One region of the Alteromonas sp. Mac1 genome, then DNA from elsewhere that is predicted to be linked to it. Evidence: predicted binding sites of a transcription regulator. Region 1 holds the regulator's gene; each other region holds the start of a gene.

Evidence for each region. Region 1 encodes ArgR, which controls arginine synthesis, uptake and breakdown. Its sites were predicted from a motif close to ANTGAATANNTATTCANT; they were not measured.
Region 2: a site for ArgR is predicted at 6,032-6,049, ahead of AV939_RS02040 (aspartate aminotransferase family protein). Genes of this name have one in related genera too.
Region 3: a site for ArgR is predicted at 2,997-3,014, ahead of gltB (glutamate synthase large subunit). Genes of this name have one in related genera too.

The regions. Positions count from the first base shown of each region.
Region 1 covers NZ_CP013932.1:4,049,137-4,059,369, forward strand. Annotated here, with positions in the region: gene fabV (enoyl-ACP reductase FabV) at 1-196, opposite strand, end outside; gene AV939_RS17165 (FKBP-type peptidyl-prolyl cis-trans isomerase) at 583-1,203, opposite strand; gene ppc (phosphoenolpyruvate carboxylase) at 1,437-4,058, shown strand; gene katG (catalase/peroxidase HPI) at 4,165-6,354, opposite strand; gene mdh (malate dehydrogenase) at 6,966-7,904, opposite strand; gene argR (transcriptional regulator ArgR) at 8,137-8,601, shown strand; gene AV939_RS17190 (TonB-dependent receptor plug domain-containing protein) at 9,370-10,233, shown strand, end outside.
Region 2 covers NZ_CP013932.1:504,143-514,375, reverse strand. Annotated here, with positions in the region: gene AV939_RS02080 (Dam family site-specific DNA-(adenine-N6)-methyltransferase) at 1-339, shown strand, start outside; gene AV939_RS02075 (DUF2970 domain-containing protein) at 340-540, opposite strand; gene AV939_RS02070 (hypothetical protein) at 586-864, opposite strand; gene AV939_RS02065 (TorF family putative porin) at 1,058-1,783, opposite strand; gene rpe (ribulose-phosphate 3-epimerase) at 2,171-2,848, shown strand; gene trpS (tryptophan--tRNA ligase) at 2,879-3,886, shown strand; gene AV939_RS02050 (anthranilate synthase component II) at 3,917-4,492, shown strand; gene AV939_RS02045 (HDOD domain-containing protein) at 4,723-5,889, shown strand; gene AV939_RS02040 (aspartate aminotransferase family protein) at 6,215-7,423, shown strand; gene astA (arginine N-succinyltransferase) at 7,448-8,485, shown strand; gene astD (succinylglutamate-semialdehyde dehydrogenase) at 8,502-9,971, shown strand; gene AV939_RS02025 (DUF1338 domain-containing protein) at 10,030-10,233, shown strand, end outside.
Region 3 covers NZ_CP013932.1:3,693,885-3,704,117, forward strand. Annotated here, with positions in the region: gene AV939_RS15810 (PH domain-containing protein) at 1-93, opposite strand, end outside; gene arcB (aerobic respiration two-component sensor histidine kinase ArcB) at 175-2,532, opposite strand; gene gltB (glutamate synthase large subunit) at 3,183-7,649, shown strand; gene AV939_RS15825 (FAD-dependent oxidoreductase) at 7,664-9,079, shown strand; gene AV939_RS15830 (hypothetical protein) at 9,356-9,823, shown strand; gene AV939_RS15835 (helix-turn-helix transcriptional regulator) at 9,823-10,047, shown strand; gene AV939_RS15840 (pectinesterase family protein) at 10,169-10,233, opposite strand, start outside.

The DNA.
Region 1 (10,233 bases):
CATAACCAAATGCAGAAGTAATACGCGATGCCAACCCATAACCGGTTGAGCTGCCAATGACTAGCACGTTTTTAGGGCCATCACCTAAGCTGCCTTTTTCTTCAATATAGGCAATTTGTTGTTCTACCGACGTTGCACAACCCACAGGATGTGCGTTTGTGCAGATAAAGCCTCTCACTTTAGGCTTGATAACCATAATCATTTTCCTTTTTTATGCGTGCGCCTATTGTAAACGTGCAAAGGCTTATAACAACTCGGAGCAGATGACATCAATATAAGCACCGAACACCTTATTCATCAAAAAGATACACATGTACAAACGGGTAGCGCAGTTCGAAAGCGTTTTTAAAGTCTATATCGAAAGAATATCTTGGAACGCTATGTAATGTATACGAAAACAAAAATGATTAGCGGCTATTGCGCTAGAAGCAAATGAACAAGTGAGGGTTGAAGCTGTAATATGAACTGAAAATAAGTAAGGCAGGGACAGAAAAGTTAAGTGTGAAATATGGCGTTTAATGAATCATAACTAAACATGAATAAAAAGGTGAGCCCCCACAAGAGCTCACCTTTTTGTATGAATTAACCTAAGATATCAAGCAATTCAACATCAAAAATTAACGTGCTGTAAGGTGCGATTGCTGCACCAGCACCTTGCTCACCGTACGCAAGATCGTGTGGTACGTATAAACGCAGCTTAGCACCAACTTTCATAAGCTGTAGTGCTTCAGTCCAGCCTCTGATCACGCCGCCAACTGGGAATTCAGCCGGTTGACCACGATCGTAAGAGCTGTCAAAAACGTCACCTGAGGTTAGTGTACCGTGGTAGTGAACGCGAACGGTGCTATCTGCAGTTGGCGTTTCGCCATCGCCTTCAGCCAATACTTCGTATTGTAGGCCAGACTCAGTCACCTGAACTTCTTCACGCTTTGCGTTTTCTTCAAGGAACTTAACGCCTTCTTCAATAACCGCTTTGCTAGCTTCTTCTTTCTCAGCCTGCATACGCTTATGGATTTCGCCGAATGCATCACGTAGTGCGTCGTTGTCAACCTGCGGAGCTTGACCCGCGAAAGCATCTTTTAAACCTGTCACTACTGCGTCAATCGCTAAACCTTCAAAAGGATTAGATTGCAATTGTTGACCCATTTGAAAACCAATGCCGTAACTTGCTTGGGTTTCTACTGTGTTGAATGTATCAGTCACAAGAACTCCTGAAATTAAATTACAAATGCAGTACAAATTTCAAACAAACCGCGTTTCACGAATATGTTTCTGCATTTTCCGGTGCAAGAGTGTAGCACACCAGAATTTATCTTGCCTTGAGCATTAAATAGATGGGTGCAAATGGAACAAAATATTGTAAATTATAACGCAAAGTGGTTTTACAACTTGTTAAGTACTTAGTATGGTGAAGGCCATATAATTGGGAGGATAGCATGCACACTCATTACGATGCTGAACTAAAAGATACAGTTAGATACCTTGGCAAAACGCTAGGTGAAACCATCAAAAACCAATTAGGCCAAGAGTGGCTTGATCGCATTGAGAAGATTCGAAAAGACGGCCGAGCGTCTTATCAGGGAGACACGAGTTGTAGTGACGAACTGAAAGAAACTTTCAAAACGATGACTGACAGCGATTTGTTGACGGTAGGTCGTGCTTTCGCACAGTTTCTAAATCTAGGTAATATTGCTGAGCAAGAATATAACAGTGCAATGAACGTTGACGCGTCTATTGATGCATTGTTTAAACATCTAGATAAAGCAGACCTCACGGTTGATAAAGTGCAAGAGGCTGTAGGCAAGTTGAATATCGACTTGGTATTAACGGCTCATCCTACCGAGGTAACTCGTCGTACTCTTATTCATAAACATAAAGAGTTAGCAGACTGCTTACAGGCTGTACATCAAGAGTCTTTAACCGATGCAGATAGAAGCAAGGTAGAAACCCGTGTTGCTGATTTAATTAGCCAGGCTTGGCATACAGAAGAAATTCGTTCTGTTCGCCCTACCCCTGTTGATGAAGCTCGCTGGGGCTTCTCGGTAATCGAAAATTCTCTTTGGGAAGCGGTTCCTGATTTCTTGCGCGAACTAGATGGCCGTTTACAAGAAGACTACAGTGTATCGCTTCCGCTAGACGCTTCACCGGTACAATTTAGTTCTTGGATGGGCGGTGACCGCGACGGTAACCCGTTCGTCACCTCTAAAGTTACCGAACAAGTCCTGCTGTTGGCACGTAAACGTGCCGCAAAACTTTTCGCTTTAGACTTAGATCGCTTACAAGTTGAGTTATCTATGTACGACTGCAACGACGCACTGCGTGAAAAAGTAGGTGATGCGAACGAACCTTACCGTGCGCTACTTCGTCCTTTGCTTGACCGCTTTGTTGCCACAAGAGACGGCATTGCTGACTACTTGGCAGGTAAAAATCCAGATTCCTCTAACTGGATTGAAAGCAATGACGAGCTATTAGAAGCCCTACTACTTTGCCACCAGTCACTAATCGACTGCGGTATGGATGTTGTTGCTAAAGGTTTATTGTTAGACACCATTCGCCGTGCCCGCGTCTTCGGAATTCACTTACTTCGTTTGGACGTACGTCAAGATTCAGAGCGCCACGCCGACGTATTTAGTGAACTAACTCGCTACCTTGGTCTTGGTGACTATTCTCAGTGGAGCGAAGAAGACAAGCAAGCCTTCTTGCTACGTGAACTTGGTTCGAAACGACCGCTATTCCCTGCTCAATGGGGGGCATCTGATGATGTGAAAGAAGTACTTGATACGTGTAAAGTAGTGGCTAAGCATAGTAAGCACGGATTTGGTATTTACATTATCTCGATGGCGAGTGAGCCATCAGACGTACTTGCGGTTCAATTACTGCTTAAAGAAAGCGGTGTAGATTGGCCAATGCCGGTAGCGCCTTTGTTTGAAACACTGGACGACCTTAACAACTCGCCAAGTGTTATGCGCAAATTACTTTCTATCGACTGGTATCGTGGCTATGTAAAAGGCCGCCAGTTTGTGATGATTGGTTATTCAGATTCAGCCAAAGATGCTGGCGCACTAGCGGCAGGTTGGGCTCAATATCAATCTCAAGAAGCGCTAGTGGCTATTGCTGAAGAGTTTAACTGTTCACTTACCTTGTTCCACGGTCGTGGCGGTACAATTGGCCGCGGCGGTTTACCTGCCCACGCAGCTATTTACTCACAGCCTCCAGGTTCATTAGAAGGTGGATTCCGCGTTACTGAACAAGGCGAAACCATTCGTTATAAATTCGGTATGCCCAAACTGGCCAAACGAAGCTTAGGCATTTATGCCAGCGCGATAATTGAAGCCATGTTGTTCCCACCCCCAGCGCCAAAAGAAGAGTGGCGTGAACTTATTACCACTATGGCGGGACAAGGTCGTGATAACTATCGCGGCACAGTTCGCCATGATAAGGATTTCGTACCTTATTTCCGCGTAGCTACGCCTGAACAGGAACTGGGTAAGTTACCGCTAGGCAGCCGACCCTCTAAGCGTAAACCACAAGGTGGTATCGAAAGTCTTCGTGCTATCCCTTGGATATTTGCATGGGCACAAACGCGCCTTGTATTACCATCTTGGTTGGGTGTAATGCGCGCTATCGATAGCGTGAAAAATGCCGAGAACGAAAAAGTCGTGAATGAAATGTTTGCCGAATGGCCATTCTACCGCTCACGCCTTTCGATGCTCGACATGGTATTCCATAAAGCGGATCCACGTATAAGTGAAGCTTACGATGAGCGCTTAGTTCCAGAAGAGCTTAAGCATTTCGGTGCAGCACTTCGAGAGGAGCTCAAAGAAAGTATCGCCTCATTACTGGAGCTTACTGGCGAAGACGACATCATGAAGACCGATCCTCTAGGCAAAGAGTCGATGGAAATTCGTGCCGCGTATTTGCAACCCCTTCACTACTTACAAATTGAATTGCTAGATAGAATTCGTAAAGCAGGTGACGATGCGCAAAATACAGCATTAGAGCGTGCCATGATGGTAACCATTACTGGTATTGCTACCGGCATGCGTAATACAGGTTAGTACTTTACATAGTGAGTACATAATAATGCTATTTGTCTTAATAGCACTGTAAGAAAAAGCCCGCTTAAAGCGGGCTTTTTAATGGCATTAACCTACGTATTGTGAACTAAGCTTGCAGTTCGAAGCGATCAGCATTCATCACTTTAGTCCAAGCACTAACAAAGTCTTTAACGAACTTCTCTTTGTTATCGTCTTGCGCATAAACCTCAGCGTAAGAACGTAATATAGAGTTTGAACCGAAGACTAAGTCAACACGAGTAGCTGAATAAACTTGCTCACCAGACACTCTATCAACAATGCCGTACGTGCTTTTACTTGTGGGCTTCCACGTGTATTGCATGTCGGTAATAGTAGTGAAAAAGTCATTCGTTAGTGAGCCAGCACTTGCGGTAAACACGCCGTGTGCAGTGCCTTGGTAGTTCGTGCCCATTACACGCATACCACCTACTAACACCGTCATTTCTGCAGCGGTTAATCCAAGCAACTGTGCTTTGTCTAACAATAGCTCTTCTGGTTTAACTACATAATCTTTTGGCAAGTAATTTCTGAAACCATCGGCCTGCGGCTCTAGCGGTGCAAAAGAATCAGCATCCGTCATATCATCAGTAGCATCACCACGACCTGCTGCGAAAGGAACATCAACACTGAATCCTGCCGCCTCGATGGCTTTCTCTACGCCTACATTACCGGCCAACACTATGGTATCAGCTAGACTTGCACCGGCTGCCTCAGCAAGTGGTGTTAACACCGACAATACCTTAGCTAGTTTTTCCGGTTCATTCGCTTCCCAGTCTTTCTGAGGCGCTAACTGAATGCGGGCACCATTAGCACCGCCACGTAAGTCTGAACTGCGGAAGGTTCTAGCACTGTCCCACGCCGTAGATACCATTTCACTAATACTTAGGCCAGAATCCGCAATACTCGCTTTTAATGCATCCACATCGTAAGACGTACTGCCTGCTGGCACAGGATCTTGCCAAATAAGCGTTTCTTGTGGCACTTCAGGACCGATATAACGTACCTTTGGCCCTAAATCACGGTGAGTCAGTTTAAACCAAGCTCGAGCAAATACTTCACTGAAATAGTCTGGGTTGTTGTAAAACTTCTCAGAAATTTCACGATAGATTGGGTCCATTTTCATGGCCATATCTGCATCGGTCATGATGGGGTTATAACGTTTTGAAGGGTCTTCAACATCAACAGGCTTGTCTTCCTCTTTAATGTCGATAGGCTCCCATTGCTCTGCACCCGCTGGTGATTTTTTCAATTCCCAGTCGTAGTTAAGTAGCAATTCAAAGTAGCCGTTATCCCACTGTGTTGGATTAGTCGTCCACGCGCCTTCAATACCACTTGATACTGTATCGCGGCCAATGCTGCGAGTTTCATGATTCATCCAGCCTAAGCCCTGCTCAACAATATCAGCGCCTTCTGGATCTGGTCCTAAACGGTCTGCACTTCCGTTACCATGACATTTACCCACCGTATGACCACCGGCTGTTAGTGCCACGGTTTCTTCATCGTTCATGGCCATACGAGCAAAAGTTTCACGAACGTGCAATGCAGTTTTAAGTGGATCCGGTTTACCGTTTACCCCTTCAGGGTTAACGTAAATTAGCCCCATTTGCACAGCCGCTAATGGGTTCTCCATTGTTTCTGGGGTTTCAACGTCGTTGTAGCGCTCATCACTTGGCGCAAGCCATTCTTTTTCAGCACCCCAGTAGGTGTCTTTTTCTGGGTGCCAAATATCGGCGCGACCGAATGCAAAACCATAAGTTTTAAGCCCCATACTTTCATAGGCAACAGTACCAGCAAACACTAAAAGGTCGGCCCAGCTAAGCTTGTTGCCGTATTTCTTCTTGATTGGCCACAATAAACGGCGCGCTTTATCAAGGTTCACATTGTCCGGCCAAGAGTTTAGCGGCGCAAAACGTTGGTTACCCGTAGACGCACCACCACGACCATCAGCAATACGATACGAACCGGCGGCGTGCCAAGACATTCTGATCATAAGGCCACCGTAGTGCCCCCAATCTGCTGGCCACCATGACTGAGAATCCGTCATTAGCGCAATCATGTCTTTTTTCAATTCATCAAAATCTAGAGTCTTTACCGCTTCGCGATAGTCGAAGTCATCACCCATTGGGTTTGTCTTTGTATCGTGCTGATGCAAAATATCTAGGTTAAGCGCTTCTGGCCACCAATCCATATTCGTGCTGCCAGTAGCCGTAAGACCACCGTGCATGACGGGGCACTTTCTATCTGAATCATTTACATCGCCTAGCTTCGCGTTACTCATATTTGTTACCTCTTGCTGTTCGACAAAGGACTTTATCAATACAATCTATTGATTAGCATTGTTTCATTCTAGTTATTAGATGATTATAACTACAGTGAGTTTTTTCGATGCTGACGAATAGGTTTAACGATTAGAACGAACTAAACCTAGTCACATTTAACCAATAAGCTTCAGCCGCTATTTGCAATGCTTACCATCTCAACCACTTAGAAATAGCGTAGACAATATCCACAAATTTTCTGTAACTTTTTCTCATTTTCTATAGAGCTTTAAAAATAGCTTGATGCATTAGACAAAAAACTGGATTAGTAAGGTCGTAACAAACTGTCAGCAGCATGGATGCTGTCTTACAAAAAGGAAGTTTACTGAGTGGGGGAAATATGTAGCCACTCCCTTGCCAAGGATGCGGTGGCGGAGCCTACATGGACGTATTTATGGCGTGGCTATTATGCATATGCCACAAATAAAAAGGCAGGATTAGTAAACTCGTAACAAACTGTCAGCAGCATGGATGCTGCTGTCAAGCCTCCATGGATGGATACTCGGCGTGTTTGTGTAGAGCTTACTAATCCTGCCTTATACATGGGAGCAGCGCTCCCATATTCCTAGCCTTAGCCAGTTACGAAATCTACGCCTAGCTTGATATCGCCACGAAGGCCTTCAAGCATGTCGTTTTTCGCTTTTTCTTCAAATGCGCTTAGCTCGCCGTATGGCAAGATTTCTTCAACACCGTTTGCACCAAGGCGAACAGGGTGTGCGAAGAATGCAGCATCGTCGCTGTCGTCAGTTTGAACGTAAGTGTATTCAACTACGTTCTCACCTTGCATTGCTGCAACCAATGATAAGCAGAAACGTGCAGCTGCTTGACCCATAGATAGGGTTGCAGAACCGCCGCCAGCTTTAGCTTCAACAACTTCAGTACCCGCATTTTGGATACGAGTAGTTAGGCTTGAAACTTCATCATCAGAGAACTCAACACCTTCAACTTGCGAAAGCAAAGGAAGAATAGTTGTGCCTGAGTGACCACCGATTACCGGTACGTGTACAGAAGCAACGTCTACGCCTTTAAGCTCAGCAACGAAAGTCTCTGCGCGAATTACGTCAAGGGTAGTAACACCGAACAATTTGTTCTTGTTATATACACCTTTTGCTTTAAGCGTTTCAGCAGCAATTGCCACTGTTGTGTTAACTGGGTTAGTAATAATACCAACACAAGCATCTGGACAGTTGTCAGCAACACCTTCAATAAGGTTCTTAACAATACCAGCGTTGATGTTGAACAAGTCTGAACGATCCATGCCCGGCTTACGCGGAACACCAGCAGGAATAAGAACAACGTCTGTACCTGTTAATGCACCAGCTAGGTCATCTTTACCGTGACCGGTTACTTTTACTGCAGTTGGGATGTGGCTCAAATCAACAGCTACACCAGGAACAACTGGCGCTACATCATAAAGCGCTAGTTCAGAACCAGCTGGCAATTGTGTTTTTAACAACAAAGACAGCGCTTGGCCAATACCACCGGCAGCACCTAACACGGCTACTTTCATACCATTTCTCCTATGGGATTACTCACGTATTTAAACGGAACGTCACACTAATGCAACGCGGGGGAAAACTCAATCATCTGATGGTCTTAATACGGCCATTTAAGGCATTTTTACGTCGATATTCACTATCATGCATGATTATGCAATTAAATTGCGCAAAGGTCACCTGTAAGGCACAATATAACATATATGATTATTTAACTTATTACCGCTAACTGATGTGCAGGATGCTATGGCCAACGCAAAACAAGAGCAACTGATTAAAGCCTTTAAAGAAATTTTGAAAGCGGAAAGCTATGGATCTCAAGGTGAAATAGTGGATGCCCTTAAAACTCAAGGTCATGACAATATTAGCCAGTCTAAAATTTCCCGCATGCTAAGTAAGTTTGGTGCGGTACGTACCCGCAATGCCCGTGGCGATATGGTGTACTGCCTTCCGCCTGAACTAGGCATGCCTACGGCTAAAAGCCCATTAAAGCAGCTGGTTCTCGATATTGTGCATAATAATGTGATGGTGATTATTCGCACCAGCCCAGGTGCAGCACAGCTTATTGCTCGTTTACTTGATTCATTAAGCAAAAAAGATGGTGTGCTTGGTACCATTGCGGGCGACGATACCATTTTTATCGCCCCAGCCGACGTGACACTTATTGAAGAGTTACGCCAACGGGTAGAAGACTTATTCGAGAACGTTTGAGGCTCTGCCTTGAGTTTTGAGCAAAAAAAACCGCCATCACAAGATGGCGGTAAAGAATTTGTACCAGGGAGATACAAAACAACTTGGTAGCTGTGCATTTAAATTATCACAGACTTAGAAAAGAGTAAGAAAAGAAAAGTAAAGAATTCGAAAAATAGAAATTAATTATAAATTTATAAAATCCAGCCTTTGATAAAAACAGAAAAATGTAAACTTAAATTTTAAAATTAAATAATATCAACATAATTAAAAACCTTCTCAAATCTACCAACTTATAAATTCTAAAATCCACAACAATACCATTGTCACTAATTGTAATTACAGAAACTTTCTTTCACTTTTTAATCTGTACTAAAACGCCCTCACCCACTTTTACTTAAAACAGATTTAACTACGCTGAATTTGCGCAAAGCCTACGCCAATCATGCACTAAACCTACACAATTCGTACACAAAAACTGCACACCACCCACAGCCTCGCATTATTTTTATTTCTTTTTTAATTAATATCTATTGTTATCTTTAAATAAATATTAAGAGAGAAAAAGCAATAATTATTTTACCAATGTATAGAACCGTAAAGGTTTCATCACTCTGCGTATAATTAAAGTAAATTAGGTCTAAATAGAACAAATTATACACTTTGTAAATTGCCAAACAGCACGACGAAGTGCTTAATTCTCCCGACAGAAAACATCTGTTCAAAATAAAAACTAATAAACGTCTTTGTAATTACAACGTGTAATCACCTTCGACAAGGGGAATTAAAATGTTTAACACCAATAAACTCAGCAGTGCTGTTAGGCGCGGAATTTTACTGGCGGGTTCCGCTAGCCTGTTTGCCGCGCCAATGGCCCTCGCACAATCAGATGACGAAAATTCAGCTGAACCTGTAGAAAAAATTCAAGTTACTGGCTCTCGAATTAAACGAGTGGATTTAGAGTCAGTTTCTCCGGTCACTGTTATTACAGCTGAATCTATCGCGTTATCTGGCGATACATCGGTAGCGCAAGTTTTACGTAACTCTTCAATTAACACCTTTGGTTCGTTTCGTGGCCAATCTGGTTACGGTAGCGGTGCTTCAGCTTCAAGCGAAGTAAACTTGCGTGGTCTGGGTGCGGGCGCAACACTCGTTCTTATGGACGGCCGTCGCCTTCCAGGTTTAGGGTACGATGGTGGTTCATCTTCTGATATGTCGATGATCCCGATGTCGATTGTTGAGCGCATTGAAATTCTTCGCGATGGCGCATCGGCCATATACGGTTCAGATGCTGTTGCAGGTGTAATTAACATTATTACCAAGAAACAGTTCGACGGCGTAAATGTAGGTTATAGCTTTGAAGATCCAGGTGCTGACGGTGGTAATTCCAGTAAGTACAATTTTTCTGCTGGTGTTACAAGCGACAAAGGCAGCATTGTATTCATTGCCGAGCATGAAAACACACAAGAAGTTAGCGATGTCGCGGTATCAGGTGATTATGCATTAAATAGCTATTCAACCTATAGCCCAGTGGCAAACTTCTATGATTCAGAAGCCGGTGAGTTTCTCTATAACGAAGATTTGTGTGGCGATGTAGCAGATACGTCTATTGAGTCAGACCGTTGTGGTTACTATTATGGCAATACCACGTGG
Region 2 (10,233 bases), 1.2 Mb from region 1:
TATTGTGACCCACCCTACGCACCTATCAGTAAAACAGCGGCGTTTACAAGTTATGCAGCGCGCAGTTTTGGACAAGACGCGCAAGAGAAGTTAGCAGAACTTGCAATGCGAACCGCAAAAAAGCGGGGGATCCCCGTGTTGGTGTCGAATCATGATTTGCCACTTACCCGCACCTTATACAAGGGCGCAGATTTCAGCATGTTGTCGGTAAAGCGCTCCATTAGTCAAAATGGTGCTACAAGAAAGCCCGTAGATGAAATTTTGGCGTACTTCCCGCCTAGCGCAGTAGTAAAAAAGCCAAAACGAAACCAACGCAGAAATGTTGAAGCAAAAAAATAACTAATAACCGGTTAGCCACTTCACAAACATCATTAAAGACACCACCATCATGGCAACTAAAAATATGCCAATAATCAGAAAACTAACGAAGGTTCCTTTCGTAAAATCGCGCTCATAGTTTTTATGGCTTTGCACACCGAACACACCAGCAACAACACTCATAAGCACTGACCAGAAGCCGGTACCCGGTTGTTGACTCATTACTGATAAGTCTTTTGTTGGGAAACTGCGATGCTACTTGCTGTTTTACTTGCTGTCATCATTATGAAGTAACTCAAGCAAATCGAGAAAATGAAACTGAAATGAAGGAGACTTTCCAGCAATCCATGACAGCCAACTGACTTCAGCAACACCATCTCTGTCTCTGGCGCACTGATTCTGCACATGACTAGCAGGTAACTTAGGATTAAAACTAGAAGAGGGTTGAAACTCGCACACTGAGGCTTCCGAGCCCGAACGTGGATACACCGCTACGCTAACTAGCGCAACCATGCCGCATACTGCATAAAATGGAAGTACTTTCATCCTGAACACTCCTTGCGCTATTTTGCATTGAACTTCATTATAAATAAAACCTTATTACTCACAAGATAATATTCACTAATGATGAATATAATTACTATTTCCAATAGTAAAAAAAGCCTGACACGTACGCATCAGGCTTTTAATTTCAGACATCAACAACAATTAATTCATTGTTTTCGAAGTCATTTTAAACTTACAGCTCGAAGTCCATGCTGTAAGCAACAGTGAACTTAACTGCATCGTTATCTAACGAATCTGCATCACCACTGTCATCTAAATCAGTACCGGTTACTGCGAAGCTAAATCCATCTTTCGCAATAGACACACCCCAATCTGCGTAACCGCCAACTACACCGTTGAAGTCTTCCGCAAAATCACCTTGGTGATAACCAACATGGAAACCTAGTTCCGAACCATTTAGTACTTCTAAACCATAATCAAGCGAAACATAAGTCGCTTCACCAAAACCGTAATCACGGTTATCCGCTTCATCCGCTTCGGTATGAGCAAGAACAGAAAGGGTCAGGCTAAGTCCACCCATACCAACAGAGCCGTATACTTCAGCAAAATCGAAGTTTGCTGCAGCATCATAATTGTAATAAAGGTAACCGAAATCATAGGAGATATCGTTAGATTCACCAGAGAATCCAAAATACATATCGTGCTCATACGAATAATTGTCGTCTGAACCGTATTTCACGTTTGATGCCCAAGTACCTGCATAAAAGCCACTTTCGTGTGCGTAGTCAATTCCGCCCTGAACGGCAGCTTCATTCATTGTTTGCGTTAAACCACGCCAAATGTAGTTACTTGTCGCGCCGGCGTTAGCCGTAACTTCTGCGTAACTAGGTAACGCAGTAAATAGGCAAGCTGACGATACAGCAACCGCAAGCAATGTGCTTTTAGTAGATAATTTCATGTGTGTGTTCTCCGTGAAGTTCCAAAACTTGTTGTAATTAATTTTTCTGTCTTGATTTTTCTTATATTTGAGTTGGATTACGCAAGAGTGATGCCCACTTAAAGCGCAATTCCCACAACCACCAAAATAAACATAAAATACTGATTTTATGAATAAAAATAAATTATGAAAAATAAAAAATAAATTTAAAGTTGAGTTAAAGTGCACAAAATCGCCCCAAAAATGGGCATGCTCACCAATACGGTGCAATTAATTTAATCTTTTCAACCCCTTATTTTTACTTCCCTTTAACACAAGTACTAATGTAATCAGCGCTGTTTTCAAAAGCCAACTTTCGGTAAACTTCACCTTTTAGCACGTGCATTGCCTCGTAAATAGGGAAAACCGATGAAACCATTTTTGATTGCCCCCTCAATTCTGTCTGCCGATTTTGCTCGGCTAGGAGAAGAGGTAGAGAACGTACTAAACGCAGGTGCCGATGTGGTTCATTTTGATGTAATGGATAATCACTATGTGCCCAACCTCACATTTGGCCCTATGATATGCGAGGCTTTACGAAAGTATGGCATTACTGCACCTATTGATGTGCATTTGATGGTGAAGCCGGTTGATGACTTAATCGAAAAATTTGCCGATGCCGGTGCCAGCTATATTAGTTTTCACCCTGAAGCATCCGAGCATATCGATCGCTCATTACAGCTTATAATTGATGCTGGCTGTAAACCTGGGTTGGTGTTTAACCCTGCCACGCCTTTGCATTATCTGGATCATGTCATGGACAAGTTACACCATATCCTTATCATGTCGGTCAATCCGGGCTTTGGTGGACAAAAGTTTATCCCTAGCACATTGGATAAAGTGCGCGCCGTTAAGCAACGCGTGTTAGAAAGTGGTCACGATATAAGAATAGAAATTGACGGTGGCGTAAAAGTCGATAACATTCGCGCCATTGCTGAAGCTGGCGCGGATATGTTCGTAGCCGGTTCTGCTATTTTTTCTGAGCCCGATTACCGCGCAGTTATTGATGACATGCGCACTGAATTATCTCGTCTTTCTAAGGCGTAACTAAACAACGTTAACGTACAGGTACACATTATGAGTAACAAGCCTATTGTATTAAGTGGCTGTCAGCCTTCTGGACAACTTACCCTTGGCAATTACATGGGTGCGCTTAAGCAGTGGGTTTCCATGCAAGACGATCATGATTGCCTATACATGTTAGTGGATTTGCATGCCATAACGGTTAGGCAAGATCCTAAGCAATTATTTGAGGCCTGCCTAGATGGACTGGCGTTATACCTAGCTTGCGGAATCGACCCAGAAAAAAGCACCTTATTCGTGCAGTCTCATGTACCTCAACATGCCCAGCTTTCATGGGTACTTAATTGCTACACCCAAATGGGTGAGCTAAATCGCATGACGCAATTTAAAGATAAGTCAGCGAAGAACGAAAACAATATCAATGTTGGCCTTTATGGCTATCCGGTATTGATGGCAGCAGACATTCTAATGTACCAAGCTGACAAAGTGCCTGTAGGTGATGATCAAAAACAACATCTAGAGCTTACCCGTGATATCGCTAACCGTATGAACAACTTATATGGCGACATTCTACGTGTACCAGAACCTCACATTCCTGAGTTTGGTGCTCGTATCATGAGTCTACAAGAGCCAGAAAAGAAAATGTCGAAGTCTGATGTTAACCCAAACAACTTTATTGGTTTGCTTGAAGATCCTAAAAAAATCACCAAAAAAATTAAACGTGCGGTAACCGATTCAGACGAAAAAGCAAACATTTACTTCAACCCACAAGAAAAGCCTGGGGTATCAAACCTACTTACCCTATTGTCATTATCGACAGGAAAATCGATAGATGAATTAGTGCCGGCATACGAAGATAAAATGTATGGTCACTTGAAGGGTGACGTAGCAGAAGCGGTAGTGGGCCTTTTAGAGCCAATTCAGCAACGCTATGCCGATATTCGCACCAATCGTGACTACTTAAACGATGTGATGCGAAATGGCGCAGAAAAAGCCTCGGCCCGCGCAGAGGAAACTCTTAAAAAGGTTTATGAAGCCGTTGGCTTTATTCCAAAACCTTAATTAGCGTTGTATTGAACAGGTTAGGTTGTCGTGTTGCTGTTAATTGATAATTTCGATTCATTTACTCACAACCTTGCCCGTTACCTTACCGAGTTAGGTGCATGCGTTAAGGTGGTGAGAAACAATGCCCTTACTATTGCCGATATAGAAGCCTTATCACCCAGTCATTTAGTGATTTCACCAGGCCCATGTACACCCAATGAGTCGGGAATTAGCTTAGAGGCTATTAAGCACTTTGCTGGGAAGATCCCCTTACTTGGTGTGTGCTTAGGCCATCAAGCCATAGGTCAGGTTTTTGGTGCTTCAGTGATTGGAGCAAAAGAAATTAAGCACGGCAAAACTTCCGCGCTCTTTCATAAAAACCGTGGCTTATTTAGCGGCTTTGAACAAGGTTATGCGGTAACTCGCTATCACTCATTAGTGCTTGATGAAAGCCACTTTCCTGAAAGCTTAAATATCGATGCGTGGTGCGTAACTGATGACGGGGAAAAAGAAATTATGGGGATCTCTCATAAAGCTCTCCCTATATGGGGTGTACAATTTCACCCTGAATCTTTACTCACCGAGTATGGCCACGATATTTTATGTGCTTTTCTAAACGCCTAGGGTGTAACCCTTATTTATTCTGCCAAGGATACAGAATAAACTTAAGCTATAGGGCTTCCTGCCGATAAAAAGTTCTGCAATTATTCGCATTTGGCGTTGTTTTTGTTTACTTTTATAGGTTAATCAACAAAGCGCCTTTGTAAATATATATATTTAGGAAGTAGGGCGACCCAATGCACGGCATCTATGAACAGACGCACGAACAGTTACTTAGCAGGAGCTACTTTAAGATGACGACCCAAGCATCGACCCCGCCGCCTATCGATGAGCGCTTTGAGAGCCTATTAATCTCTCCAGAACTCGCGATGAAAATGCTGGGAAAACGTGGTCCTGGTGAAGTCAGCTTTGAGCAATCCGAACAAGGTGACGCCCGCAGACAATTACTTCACGTCGAAAAAGTCGCTATAGAGAATAAACGCCTAAAAGCACAGTCTGATGCTTCATATACCGAAACTGTTAACCATTACTTACATGAAGTGTTATTAGGTGAGCTTACCGAGCAGTTATCGTTTACCTCAGACGTATTCAACAACACATTGAATTTAAGTGACGACACTGGTGCATTACTCGATGCGCTTTCGGTTCGCGCGGCGTCGGTATCAAAACTAGAACCTATTGCAACTAATTTACCTTGGCTTTATGACGAGTTGATGCAAGTCGTGAACTCTCCCGCTTTTAGAAGACGAGATTCCAAAGGCCGGGTAATCGTGGTTGAAACCTTCAGGACGGCGCTTAGCTTTTTAGGCATTGAGAATTTACGCCTGCTAATTCCTTCTCTTGTTGTAAAACGCGCCATGCCTCAGGTAACCGACCCATACCCTTGCATCAAACTTAAACTCACTCAGTTTGCGCACGGCACGGCGGTCGCGGCTAGGCATCTTGCGCCACACTACAAGCTGAACCCGATTCAGGCTTATAGTTTCGGCATGCTCAGTCAATTAGGTCGATGTGCCATCATCCGATTGTACTTCAAGTTATTCGATAAGGTGCAGCTTCACCTGTTAAACGAAAGCCAAAAAGACAAAGAGCGCATGCGCCATGAAGCGTTGTTAAAGCTGGCGCCGTCGGCAAATTACCTGATTGCATTACAAGATGAATATGCCGATGCGGTATCCGCTGATCTCATTGAAAACATGATGTTGAAACGCTTATTTATTGGTGATGCGATGCGCCAATGTGCCACCAGAGAACCCTGTGAAGTAGGCTCCATGCCCAAGCTTCTACATCAAGCTCGCACTTATTCGAAGGTAAGAATGTTACACCAATCACGCATGGTTGAAGTGCCAGAGGTAAAACCAATGATTAAGGAGCAGGAGTATCCATCAGGTGCATTGGAACAACTAAGATCTGTTGATATTTTCACCCTTCCATTATCTCGGGAAGAAGAAAACAGCTAATTTTTTGTGGATATTCATGCAAAGTAGCCAAATATCTTCTTTTACCCTTATTTGACCCACACCAGATCAACGCGCTCTGGCTGTGAGATTACACACCTAATTCACCTTTTAATTACACTATTCCTAAACAATATGGCTTAGTAGTAAATAGTTATTCACTTTTCCTGCAAATTAAGCCAGAGTCCTTGTATATAAAGGGCTGCAGCCATTCACAAACAAGACAAACCCTTAAAAAAATGGCATACTCATCGGTAATTTCGTTTATTTTTCCGCCTGTTCGAGGTCTATTTTACCGACACAGGCGCTTAAAACAGAGGTAACAAAAATGACAGTAACTCGCGCAACGTTTAATGAAGTGATGGTGCCTAACTACAATCCTGCGGGCATGGTACCCGTACGTGGTGAAGGTTCACGTGTATGGGATCAAGATGGTGCTGAGTACATCGACTTCGCTGGCGGTATTGCCGTGAACGTACTAGGTCATTGTCACCCTGAACTCGTTAAGGCGCTTAACGAACAAGGCAGCAAATTGTGGCACTTGAGCAACGTATTCACCAATGAGCCAGCACTTCGCTTAGCGGCTAAACTGGTAAATGCCACGTTTGCAGAGAAAGTATACTTTGCTAACTCAGGCGCAGAAGCCAATGAAGCCGCATTAAAATTAGCTCGTCGTTTCGCGTTAGATAACTACGGTGAAGACAAAAACCAAATCATCGCTTTCAACAAAGGTTTCCACGGTCGTACTTTCTTTACCGTAACCGTTGGTGGACAAGCCGCATATTCTGATGGTTTTGGCCCTAAGCCTGGCGCTGTTGAGCATTGCGATTATAACGATTTAGCCGCGTTTGAAGCATTAATCTCTGACAACACATGTGCCGTTATGATGGAGCCACTTCAAGGCGAAGGCGGAATCATCTCTCCTGATGTTGAATTTATCAAAGGTGTGCGTGAGTTGTGTGATAAGCACAATGCCTTACTTATTTTTGATGAAGTGCAATCGGGTGTTGGTCGTACTGGTCACTTATATGCTTACATGGGCTTAGGTGTAACACCTGACATTTTAACTACCGCAAAATCGTTAGGCGGTGGTTTCCCTATTGGTGCCATGTTAACGACAACCGCGATTGCCGCGCATTTAAAAGCGGGGACTCACGGCAGTACTTACGGTGGTAATCCACTAGCCTGCGCCGTGGCTGAAAAAGCCTTTGATATTGTTAATCAGCCTGAAGTACTTGAAGGCGTGTTACACAAAGAAGCCTTGTACCGTGAGCTACTTACAGTCATTAACGACAAATATGACGTATTTTCTGAAGTACGTGGACAAGGTATGTTGCTTGGTTGCGCGTTAAACGAAAAATACCAAGGCCGCGCTCGCGACTTTATGATGGCAGCAACAAAAGAGCACCTTATGTGCTTAATTGCCGGTGCTAATGTTATTCGTTTCGCCCCTTCACTGGTTATTCCTGATGAAGATATCAAAGAAGGCTTAGCCCGATTTGAACGTGCCGTTGCCGCTGTTGTGAACGCCGAATAAACGCCAAATTAGCGAGTAGCGAACATGAATATAATTCGCCCTATTACACAAGCTGATTACAAGGCCTTGTACGACATTGCTGTAGAGTCAGGTATCGGGTTTACCTCCTTACCAGTTAACGATGATCTGCTGCATAGAAAAGTCGACCGTGCGCAAGAAGCTTTCACTAAAGCTAACGTGACCCAACCCGGTGATGAGTCGTACCTTTTTGTTATGGAAGATACGACAACCGGTGAAGTAGTAGGCACGTCAGGTATTGAAGCAGCTGTAGGTATTGATGATGCGTTTTACCACTATCATTTGAGTAAAGTGGTGCACGCCTCTCGCGAGCTAAACATTCACAATACGGTTGAAATTCTCACCTTTTGTAATGACTACACGGGCGTAACTGAGATTTGTACACTGTTTTTAAGAGAGCAGGCCCGTGGTGGCATTAACGGCCGTTTTCTATCGAAAGTCCGCTTCTTATTTATGATGGAGCACCGTGAGCGCTTTTCTGAAACTGTCATTGCCGAGATGCGTGGTGTGAGTGATGAAAAAGGTCGTTCGCCTTTTTGGGAATGGCTTGAAACCCACTTTTTCTCGATGGACTTCCCTACTGCTGATTACCTTACCGGTATTGGCAATAAGGTATTTATTGCAGAGCTGATGCCTAAATACCCTATTTACGTCAATCTATTGAGCAAAGAAGCACAGGCGGTTATTGGACAGGTTCATGAAAAAACCCGCCCCGCCTTGCAGTTGCTTGAAGGTGAAGGGTTTAGCTGTCGCGGTTACGTTGATATTTTTGATGCGGGCCCTACGGTAGAGGCCAACCTCAGCCATATCCGAACGGCGCAATCTAGCTTAAAAATGCCAATTGTTATTGATGATGCAGCGGCCGCACAAGGTCAAACCCATTACATCATAAACACCTCTGTTGCAGATTTTCGCGCGGTAGCCACCGAAATAGGTGTTAATGAAGAGCAAAATATTGCCGTGCTTTCGCGTCAGGCTGCAGCCGCTCTGAATGTGCAAGAAGGCGACCATGTTCGTCTTGCACCTGTAAAGTTCAGAGACTAATTGAAGGACACTTTTTATGTTACACACACATTTTATCGACGGACAATGGGTTACCGGTGAAGGGCACGACTTAGCCTCAATCGACCCAGCTAAAAACCAAGTTATTTGGGAGGGTAAGTCAGCCTCCCCTAGCCAGATTGACTTAGCGGTAAAAGCAGCTCGCGCTGCGGCTCCAGCTTGGGGAATGATGACGGTTGAAGAACGCTTAAACATTATTAAAGTTTACGGCGAAAAGCTAGGCGAAGCGAAAGCGCACCTAGCTAAAGTAATAGCAAAAGAAACCGGCAAACCAGAGTGGGAAACCGCCACAGAAGTGGGTGCCATGATGGGTAAAATCGCTATTTCTGAAAAAGCTTATTTTGAGCGTACCGGCAATGTTGAAAACCCTATGCCTGTAGGTAAAGCTTTCATTCGCCATAAAGCCCATGGTGTTGTAGCAGTATTCGGCCCGTACAATTTCCCTGGCCACTTGCCTAATGGTCACATTGTACCAGCGCTTATTGCAGGTAATACCGTGGTATTTAAACCTAGCGATCTTACCCCTATGGTTGCCGAAGAAATGGTCAAGCTATGGGAACAAGCAGGCTTGCCTGCCGGCGTACTTAACCTGGTTCAAGGTGAAGTTGAAACCGGTAAAGCACTAGCGTCGCACAACGGTATAGATGGGTTATTCTTTACCGGAAGTTCACGCACTGGCAAAATTTTGCACGAACAATTTGCAGGACACCCAGGTAAAATTTTGGCTCTTGAAATGGGCGGAAATAATCCGTTAATTGTGAAAGATGTTGCCGATATTGATGGTGCGGTTCACGATATCGTGCAATCAGCCTTTATTACGTCGGGTCAACGCTGTACTTGTGCGCGCCGTTTGTTTTTACCTGCCAATGCTCAAGGTGATGCCACATTAGCTCGTCTGCTTGAAGTCACTAAGAATATCAAAATTGATGACTATGATGCCGACGATCAGCCTTTCATGGGGGCAATGATTTCAGCAAACGCTGCAGCATCTATGGTTAAAGCGCAGCAAGAACTTGAAGCTCTAGGCGGCAAGGTGTTGTTGCGATTAGAACAGCCTGATAACCAAAAGGGTTTCGCCACACCAGGTATTATTGATGTAACTGACATGCTATCTGAATTGCCTGATGAAGAGCACTTCGGCCCATTGCTTAAGGTTATTCGCTACACCGACTTTGATAACGCAATTGAAGAAGCGAACAATACAAGCTTTGGCTTATCGGCAGGATTGCTAGCAGATAGCGAAGAAGACTACCGCTATTTCTTTGCACGTATTCGTGCAGGCATCGTTAACTGGAACCGCCCTATTACGGGTGCAAGCAGTGCAGCACCCTTTGGTGGCATTGGTGAAAGTGGAAACCATCGCGCTAGTGCATTTTATGCCGCCGACTACTGTGCGTTTCCAGTCGCCTCGGTAGAGCTTGAAAAAGTAACCTTGCCGGGTAAGTTAAGCCCAGGCCTAACACTTTAATTACACCACTACATTCAAAGCCGCTATTAATAGCGGCTTTATTTATAGGACACACGCCATGCATAACAATATCGATACGCTCTTTGCCAATATGTGGGACGATTATGTTGCAATTACCCCTTCAGCTCACAAAATCCATGCCCTTCTTGCCGATGAAGAAAGCACGAATAACATAGTTAACGATCATGTTGCTTTTAGAACCTTTGCATTAGATAAAACCGCGCTTGAAAAATTGGCTGCTCACTTTCTTGCCCTCGGGTAT
Region 3 (10,233 bases), 360 kb from region 1:
TTGCGGTATGTCTGATGCAGACGTGTTTTCATTAGTTGTTATAGCGTTTAGCTGAGCATTACTAAACGTTTCGTTTTCGGTTCCTAATGTCATTATGTCTACCCCTTGTAAACTCGCGAAATCGACTTCTAAATAAAAACGGGGCTTAACCAGCCCCGTTTTTTGTTAAACGATTTAATCGTCTACCCGCTGCTGATTAAGCCACTCCTGCAGTGCTTTCATGTCGTGCTGTACAGCCATTTGCAACTCTTCAACCCAATCGTGGACGTTCTGCCACCAGGTAGGGTGATCCCCTTGTTGAATTTGATTGGCAATACGTTGCACACGTGCAAGCCCTACAGAGCCTGCAGCCCCTTTAATCTTATGCGCTTGAGAGCACACTTCAGATTTTTCATCTGCACTTAGGCTTAACTGCAGAATTTCCATGTATTCAGGCATTTTTTCCTGAAACACTTTAACGCTTGCCCGCACCATATCATCGCCTATTGTATCCACTAACATCTGGAGCAAGTCCATATCTAAAATGTTACTTAATATTTTACTCGGCTCTGGTGGGCGCTCTACCTGCCCTTCAATTTCCAACGGCGCAGGTGGCGCATGGAATAACTCGTTAAACACCTCAATCACGCGAGACTTCTTAATGGGCTTGGCGATAATATCGTCCATGCCGTTCTGCAAATACTCTTCCCGCTTTTTAATCACGTTCGCAGTAAGTGCCACAATAGGCGTTTGCATCACTAAGTCTTCTTCATGCAGCGTACTGGCCACGTCGAAGCCGGTCATATCTGGTAATTGAATGTCTAACAGTATCAGGTCGTATTGGGTAGCTCGGGCTTTATCAATGGCTTCTTGCCCTGTCATGGCCACATCTACCTTTTGTCCCATTTTTTCTAGCAAGGCTTTGGCAACCATCACGTTAAGCTCAATATCTTCTACCAACAGAATATTCAAATCGGTAACTTGAAGCTGCGCCACTTGCATAGGCTTTTTCGATATCTCTACCGGTAGCTCTATTTCAAAGCGCGTACCTTTACCTACCACACTGGTAACTTTGATATTACCCTTCATCAAATCGACCATTTGCTTACAAATAGCCAATCCAATGCCAGTACCCGTAGCAGACTGGTGGTCAGGGTGATCAACCTGATAGTACATGGCGAAGATCTTTTCTATCTCTTCTTCAGGTATGCCTACCCCAGTATCTTCAATCACAAAGGTGACGAACGCTAAGTCATTTTCAGGTTTGGTGGCTTCAATCGATAAGCTTACGTGACCTTTTTGGGTAAACTTCACTGCGTTAAACAGGATATTCCACAAAATCTGGCGCAAGCGCGTACCGTCTACTTCAACCAACCTTGGTAGAGGCTCTTTAATCGTGGTTTTAAGCTCTAACTGTTTATCACCGGCTAACAGTCGAATAATACTGCTTAGCTCTTCGGTAAAATCTCGAAGCGATACGGTCTTCAAGCTCAGTTCAACTTTGTCTCTATCTAGCTTATCAAGGTCGATAATATCGTTGAAGATATTGCCAAGGGTGATAGCACTGGCATAAATAGTACTTACCCAGCTAAATTGCTCTTCGCTTAACTCGGTATCGCGAAGCATTCTACTTAAGCCAACAATACCGTTTAGCGGCGTACGTAGCTCGTGGCTAATCGTGGCGATAAAGCGCGTTTTATCGGTACTGGCTTTCGCTGCTGCATTTTCTGCTTGTTTACGTTCAGTCATGTCTCGACCAAATGATAGCAAGCCTAAACGATTGCCTTCTTTATCGAAGAAAGGTACTCGCTTCATTTCGAAGTAGCGACGGCGGCCATCGGCAAAGCGCAGCCATAACTCTTCGGTGATACTGGCGTTAGTTTCCAGCACTTCGTGGTCGCTGGCGACTATTTGACGGGCTAGGTCTTCTTCATAAACATCAGTTGGCGTTAAACCAAGCAGTTCTTGCTCGGTCTTACCTGTCATGAGCTCTGCTATACGATTGCAGCCAGCAAAACGCCCTTCTTCATTTCGGTAGTAAATAAGATCTGGCGAGGCATCGATAATCGAGCGAAGTAAGGTAGACAAGCGGCGGGCTTGTGCTTCTTGTTCAGATTTATCCTGAATTTCACGCTCTAAGTCTTTAAATAAGGCTTCACGCTCTTCTTGCGCTAATTTACGCTGCTCAATTTCGTGATTTAATTGGCGAATATTAGTTTGCAACTCGCGGTTAAGAAAAACATCTTCTTCTCGCAAGCGCTCTAATTGGCTTACCACTTCTTTAAGATTGGTACGTGAGTTTTCTAACTGCTTTATTAGTTCGCTAAAAAAGTACAGCACCCAAGGTGCCGAAAGCATGGTTAGAATAACCGCGCTGATAAAGTCATCAGGTTGTACCGCACTGCCCATGCTTACACGAATTACGTAAGAGCCGCCAAGCGTAAATACCAGCGAAAATACCACGAACAGAATACTTAACTTAAGCGTACCAAAGCGCTGCACAAATTGTGCAAAGCGAATAGCCCAAGAGTCATTTGGAGAATCTGAATGCATGAACGACTTATTTTTAGGATTATTTTCGACATATCCTATCAGGGTTTATGCATTACGGAAATGCTCACTGAGTTCGCAAATATTGAAGAGTGGCTGCGCGTTTGGGTGAATTGACTTACTACGGTGCATTATTTGTACAATACTGAATGATTCTGGTATCGTGTAAGAAAGGATTTACAACTACATAAAAATACAGCAAACAAGCCCTTGACTAGATATTAAACGCCTCAACATGAATTTTTATTCACTTTTGGCGATTTAAAGACACTTGCTATACTTTCATTGCCTACCAATAAGACGATATATTGGGTTATAACATTTTTGTTACAAAGATGAATTTATAAGTTTAACACCATGAAAATAGTGAATATTTTAAACTATATGCTAAATCTTTGTTATACCCCCTACTTTAGCGTTTGATTTTACATATCAATATAGGTATTTTGTACGCCCCGCAAAGCAATAATGCATAAAAATGCGGAACACGACTGGAATCCTCTAATAATAAATAACGACAAGAAAAGGCGCATAGAGCGGTAATAGTGCCAGCTCGACAAAAGACGTCTGAACAATGTTGTGATACGCAATACCTAGGCGCATCTACACGCAACGCACACCTTGCCCCAGTCAAAGGTTGAAGGAGTTAAGAGATGAGTTTATACAACCCCAACGATTCCCGGGATAACTGTGGATTTGGCTTAATCGCCCATACCCACGGAGAAGCTAGCCATACGCTAGTAGAGACTGCTATTCACGGTTTAGACCGTATGCAGCATCGAGGCGGTATTGCCGCTGACGGGAAAACCGGAGACGGCTGTGGTTTACTACTGCAGAAACCGGATGCGTTCTTCCATACTATCGCCGCAGAAAATGGCTGGAAACTCAGCAAAAAATACGGCGTTGGCATGATCTTTCTAAGCCAGGACCAGGCCCTTGCGCAAACTGCGCGTGAGGTGTTGAATGAAGAACTTGAAAAAGAAACCCTTAGTGTTGTTGGCTGGCGCGAAGTGCCTGTCGATCGCTCTGTTTTGGGTGAACTTGCTCTTACCGGCGTGCCACAAATAGAACAAGTATTTGTGAATGCACCAGCAGGTTGGCGCAAGCGCGATCTTGAACGCCGCCTTTATATGGTGCGTCGACGTGCTGAAAAGCGCCTTGAAAGCGATCCAGATTTTTACGTTGCCTGCCTATCTGGTTTGGTAACGATATATAAAGGCTTGGTAATGCCGAAAGACTTACCAGCTTTCTATTTAGATTTAGCCGACGAGCGTTTAAAAAGTGCTATTTGTGTATTCCACCAGCGCTTTTCAACCAACACGCTTCCACGTTGGCCGTTGGCTCAGCCGTTCCGTTTCTTGGCCCATAATGGTGAAATTAATACCATTAAAGGTAACCGAGATTGGGCAATGGCACGTGCATCTAAATTTGCTACGCCGCTTATTCCTGATTTGAAAGAAGCAGCCCCTTTTGTTAATACCGAAGGTTCTGATTCATCGTCACTTGATAACATGCTTGAGCTATTTTTAGCCGGTGGTATGGATTTATTCCGTGCCATGCGTTTATTAGTGCCGCCTGCATATCAAAACAACAAAACTATGGATAACGACCTACGTGCATTTTATGAGTTTAACTCAATGCACATGGAACCGTGGGATGGCCCTGCCGGTATCGTATTAACGAACGGTCGCCATGTGGCATGTAACCTTGACCGTAATGGTCTTCGCCCTGCCCGCTACGTTATCACTAAAAATGGCTTCATCACGCTTGCCTCGGAAGTAGGTATTTGGGATTACGAAGAAGCTGACGTTATTGAAAAAGGCCGCGTAGGCCCTGGTGAAATGCTAGCCGTTGATACCTACACAGGTAAAATCTGGCGTTCCACTGAAATTGATGAAGAGTTAAAAGCGCGCCACCCTTATAAAGAGTGGCTCGATAAACATATTCGTCATTTAACCCCTATTGAAGAACTTGATGCTTCACTGATTGGCAAGCGCGTTTTTGATGACGACACCATTTCGGTATTCCACAAGCAGTTCAGCTATAGCTATGAAGAAATTCAGCAAGTTATCAAGGTACTTGCGAAAGACGGTCAAGAAGCCGTAGGTTCTATGGGTGATGATACGCCAATGGCGGTCATGTCTTCACGCCAGCGTACCGTTTACGATTATTTCCGTCAGCAGTTTGCACAGGTAACTAACCCGCCTATCGATCCGTTACGTGAAAACCATGTAATGTCGTTAGCCACCTGTATTGGCCGAGAGCAAAACGTATTCAGCGAAACCTCAGGTTATGCAGACCGCGTATTGTTTAACTCGCCAATACTCATGTATACCGATTTAAAACAGCTACGTGAATTTAACCCTGATAACTACTATTCAGAAGTGGTTGAACTTCAGTACCAACCGCAAGAAGGCTTGAAGAAAGCCATCGAGCGTATCTGTAATGAAGTAGAACACTTAGTTAAACAAAAGCGTGCGGCGTTCGTGATTTTATCCGACCGCAACATCAGACAAAACCGCTTACCTATTCCAGCTGCTATGGCCGTTGGTGCAGTACAGCGCCGTCTAGTTGATAAATCACTACGTTGCGACGCTAACGTAGTCATTGAAACAGCCAGTGCCCGTGACCCTCATCACTTCGCCGTACTCATAGGTTTAGGTGCTACCGCGGTTTATCCGTTCTTAGCCTACGAAACCATTGAGCAGCTTTGTGAAAAAGGCGAACTCGACATTTCACCAATGCAAGCCACATTGAATTACCGTAAAGGTATTAACAAAGGCTTGTACAAAATAATGTCGAAAATGGGTATCAGTACCGTGGCGAGTTACCGTAGTTCGAAACTATTTGAAGCTATCGGTATTAACGATGCGGTAATGGATCTGTGTTTCAGAGGTGTTACCTCGCGCCTTCAAGGTGCCGATTTCGACGACTTCCAACAAGATACTGTTAACCTGAACCGTGTTGCTTGGTTAAAACGCAAGCCTGTTGATCATGGTGGTTTGCTCAAGTATGTTCACGGCGGCGAATACCATGCATATAACCCTGATGTAGTCAGCACACTGCAAAAAGCAGTAATGAGTGGCGAATACAGCGATTACCAACAGTATGCAAAACTGGTTAACGAGCGCTCTCCTGCGCACATTCGTGACTTGCTAGCGCTAGACCCACAAAGCGAGCCTGTTGATATTAGCGAAGTAGAAAGCGCGCAGAACTTGTTCCCGCGTTTCGATACCGCCGCTATGTCTATTGGTGCATTAAGCCCAGAGGCGCATGAAGCTTTGGCGATTGCGATGAACCGCTTAGGCGGGCAGTCGAACTCAGGAGAAGGTGGTGAACATCCATCACGCTTTGGAACTGAAAAGAACTCGAAAATAAAGCAGGTTGCTTCTGGTCGCTTTGGGGTAACACCGCATTACCTTGTGAATGCGAATGTTATTCAAATTAAAGTGGCCCAAGGCGCGAAGCCTGGTGAAGGTGGTCAGTTACCTGGCGACAAAGTGAATAAGTACATTGCCCAGCTGCGCTTCTCAGTGCCTGGAGTAACCCTTATTTCGCCTCCACCACATCACGATATTTATTCAATTGAAGATTTAGCCCAGCTTATCTTCGACTTGAAACAGGTGAACCCAACTGCACTGATTTCAGTGAAGTTAGTGTCTGAACCTGGTGTAGGTACTATTGCTACTGGTGTAGCAAAAGCCTATGCAGACCTTATTACAGTGTCAGGCTACGACGGCGGCACAGGCGCTAGCCCACTAACGTCGGTTAAGTATGCTGGAAGCCCGTTCGAATTAGGTTTGTCTGAAACACAACAAGCCCTAATTGAAAACGGCCTTCGCCATAAAGTACGCGTACAAACTGACGGCGGCCTAAAAACAGGCTTAGACGTTGTTAAAGCGGGTATTTTAGGTGCGGAAAGCTTCGGTTTCGGTACGGGTCCTATGGTGGCGTTAGGGTGTAAATACTTACGTATTTGTCACTTGAACAACTGTGCGACCGGTGTAGCAACACAAGATCAAAAGCTTCGTGACGACCACTTCATTGGTTTGCCAGACATGGTAATGAACTACTTTAAGTTTATTGCTCAAGAAGTACGTGAAATTATGGCCGCCCTTGGCGTGACTAAGTTTGACGACCTTGTTGGCCGTACTGAGCTACTTAAAGTGATTGACGGTGTGACTGCGAAGCAAAACCGCCTTGATTTAACGCCGTTGTTGGTAAGACCGAAAGCAGGTGAACATACCCGTTTATTCTGCTCGCAAACCACCAATGAGCCCGTTGATAAAGGTGTGCTTAACGCACAAATGCTCAAAGACGCACAACAAGCAGTTGTTGACGGCGAGTCACTTGAATTGAAATATCCTGTTCGCAATACTGACCGTTCGGTAGGTGCATTGTTGTCAGGTGAAATTGCCAAGCACCATGGTAACCACGACTTTGAAGATACACCGATAAAAGTGAATCTTACCGGTACTGCCGGCCAAAGTTTTGGTGTGTGGAACGCAGGCGGCTTGCACATGCATCTTGAAGGTGACGCCAACGATTACGTAGGTAAAGGAATGACTGGCGGTAAGCTTGTTATTCATCCACCAAGAAACATGACTTATAATGCGCATGAAAGTGCCATTATGGGTAATACCTGCTTATATGGTGCAACTGGCGGTAAATTATTTGCTGCAGGCCGAGCCGGTGAGCGTTTTGGTGTACGTAACTCAGGTGCTATTGCGGTAGTTGAAGGTATTGGTGACAACGGTTGTGAATACATGACCGGTGGTATTGTTGCTGTACTTGGCCCAGTAGGCGTGAACTTCGGTGCCGGTATGACAGGTGGTTTTGCGTACCTTATGGACGACAACGACGACCTCGATAACCGTGTAAACCAAGATCTTATTGAGATTATGCCTGTTGACGGTAAAGCGATTTTAGTAGAGCACTTACGTGGTCTTATTAATCAGCATTACGAAGAAACTGGCAGCGACCATTCGTTAGGCTTGCTAACCGATTTCGCGGCAACGCTGAAACGCTTCAAGCTTATTAAGCCGAAGACCAGTGATGTGAAGAACCTATTAGGCCACATCAGTCGTTCAAGCGCTGAATTGCGCATTCAGGCTCAGTAGGAGGAGAAAAGTTTATGGCAAAGAACGTATACCAGTTTGTCGATGTTGAACGTATCGATCCGCCGAAAAAGCCGATCATGGTGCGTAAACACGAGTTCGCTGAAATTTATCAGCCGTTAAGTCAGTCACAAACCGAAGGCCAGGCAGATCGCTGCTTGGACTGCGGTAACCCGTATTGCGAATGGAAATGCCCAGTACATAACTACATTCCTCAATGGTTAGACCTTGCCAATGAAGGCCGTATTATTGAGGCGGCTGAGTTATCGCACAAAACCAATAGCTTGCCAGAAGTATGTGGCCGTGTTTGTCCTCAAGACAGACTATGCGAAGGGGCATGTACCCTAAATGACGACTTTGGCGCGGTAACTATCGGTAGTATTGAAAAATACATTACCGATACCGCATTTAAAATGGGCTGGCGCCCAGATATGTCTGACGTAGTTTGGACAGATAAGAAAGTCGCTATTGTAGGTGCGGGCCCAGCCGGATTAGCTTGTGCCGACATTCTTGTTCGAAACGGTGTGAAGCCTGTTGTATTCGACAAGTATGAAGAAATTGGCGGCTTGCTAACCTTTGGTATTCCATCATTTAAGCTTGAAAAAGACGTGATTAAGCTTCGCCGCGAAATCTTTACCGACATGGGTGTTGAGTTTGTACTTAAGACTGAAATTGGTAAAGACATTGAAATGCAAACCCTGCTAGATGACTACGACGCTGTGTTCTTAGGCATGGGGACGTATAAATCGATGCAAGGCGGCTTTGAAAATGAACATGTACACGGTGTTCATGATGCCCTGCCTTTCCTTATCTCAAACACAAACCGCGTGATGGGTCTTGAAAAAGACGAAGCCGACTTTGTTGATATGAAAGGCAAACGCGTAGTGGTTCTTGGGGGTGGTGATACCACCATGGACTGTGTACGTACGTCTATCCGCCAAGAAGCCGACCGCGTAATATGTGCTTATCGTCGAGATGAAGAAAGCATGCCTGGCTCTCGCCGAGAAGTGGTTAACGCAAAAGAAGAAGGGGTTGAATTCATGTTCAACATTCAACCTTTAGACATTGCTGTTGATAGTGAAGGCAACGCATGCGGTGTTAAATTCGTAAAAACCGAAATGGGCCCACCGGATATTAACGGCCGTCGTCGCCCCGTTGAAATTGAAGGTTCAGAGCACGTGGTTGAAGCAGATGCAATTATTATCGCGTTTGGTTTCCAGCCTAGCCCTGCCCCTTGGTTTGCTGAGTTTGGCATTATGCTAGACGAAAAAGGTCGCGTACGCGCCCCTGCTGCCGGTAAATATGCTTTCCAAACATCACACCCGCAAATCTTTGCTGGCGGTGATATGGTGCGTGGTAGTGACCTTGTGGTTACGGCTATCGATGAAGGCAGAAAAGCTGCAGACGGTATTATGGATTATATTGGCGTTTAATATCGACATGTGAAACAGCACGTTAACCGTGCCTCGTTGCACGTAATCTATTTAAAAGCTCGCTTAGGCGAGCTTTTTTGTGGCCAGCATATCTAAACCTTCAAAGAAATCCGCCTAGGGTACTTTCACCTACTACAACATCGCCTACAACATACTTTGTAACAACCTACCACAAGCTTTCTACAAGCACAAATGTATAGTATATTTAACATCAAGTTATATTTAATATACACAAAGTAAAACTTAATCACCATTAATAGGGCGCGGAGAAAAATAATGATTTCGTTCAGAGAGAAAAGTTTGTGGGTGTCTTTGCTAGTATCTGCGGTGATCGCCTCTATCTTTGGAGATAGCGTATACACACTTATGTTTTTGCAACCAAATACTAGCCTAGATGACACCACCGCCCTCATCATGCGAATTACTATTGCCTTCATAATCTTAGAGGTAGCTTTACACATCGCGTTAGCAATGAACCAGCAAGAAGATGCTAACATCCCTGAAGATGAGCGAGAGCGTTATCATCGACTTACCGCAAACAATGCGGGCTACTGGGTGCTATCAGCTGGTATTGTTAGTTGTGTGATACAGCAGATGATCAATAACCATATCGATTTTGACGTGCAAAATAGCTATAGCAATTATGCTCTTGCACCTATTGAGCTAAAATTAGTCCTTATTTTTTGGCTCTCGGAAGTAACCCGATTTGGTACTGAGATTTACTACTTCCGGAAAGAAAGTTAATGACGGCTAAATACACAATTACCAACAATATAAGAACCTTACGCTTTCTTGTCGATGAAATGACTCAGCAAGAGCTCGCGTCAAAGGTGGGCGTTACGCGACAAACTATCATGGCAATTGAAAAAGGAAAATACTCCCCTTCCCTTGAAGTCGCCTTCAAAATTGCCTTGGTATTTAATAAGCCCTTTAATGAGGTATTTCAGTATTCGAAAGAGGGGGAGTGATGCCATTAATACGCTAAAGCTAATACCTTAGAGACGTGCGTTTTAAGATATTTTTCTGACATTCAAAAGCGCCATTATCTTCTCAATAATGGCGCTTTTCAACTCATCATCAGTTTGCGTATTAGTGTTTACCTGGAATAGCAGACATATCTTGGATAATCTTACCTACGCCAGAGTGATTAATAA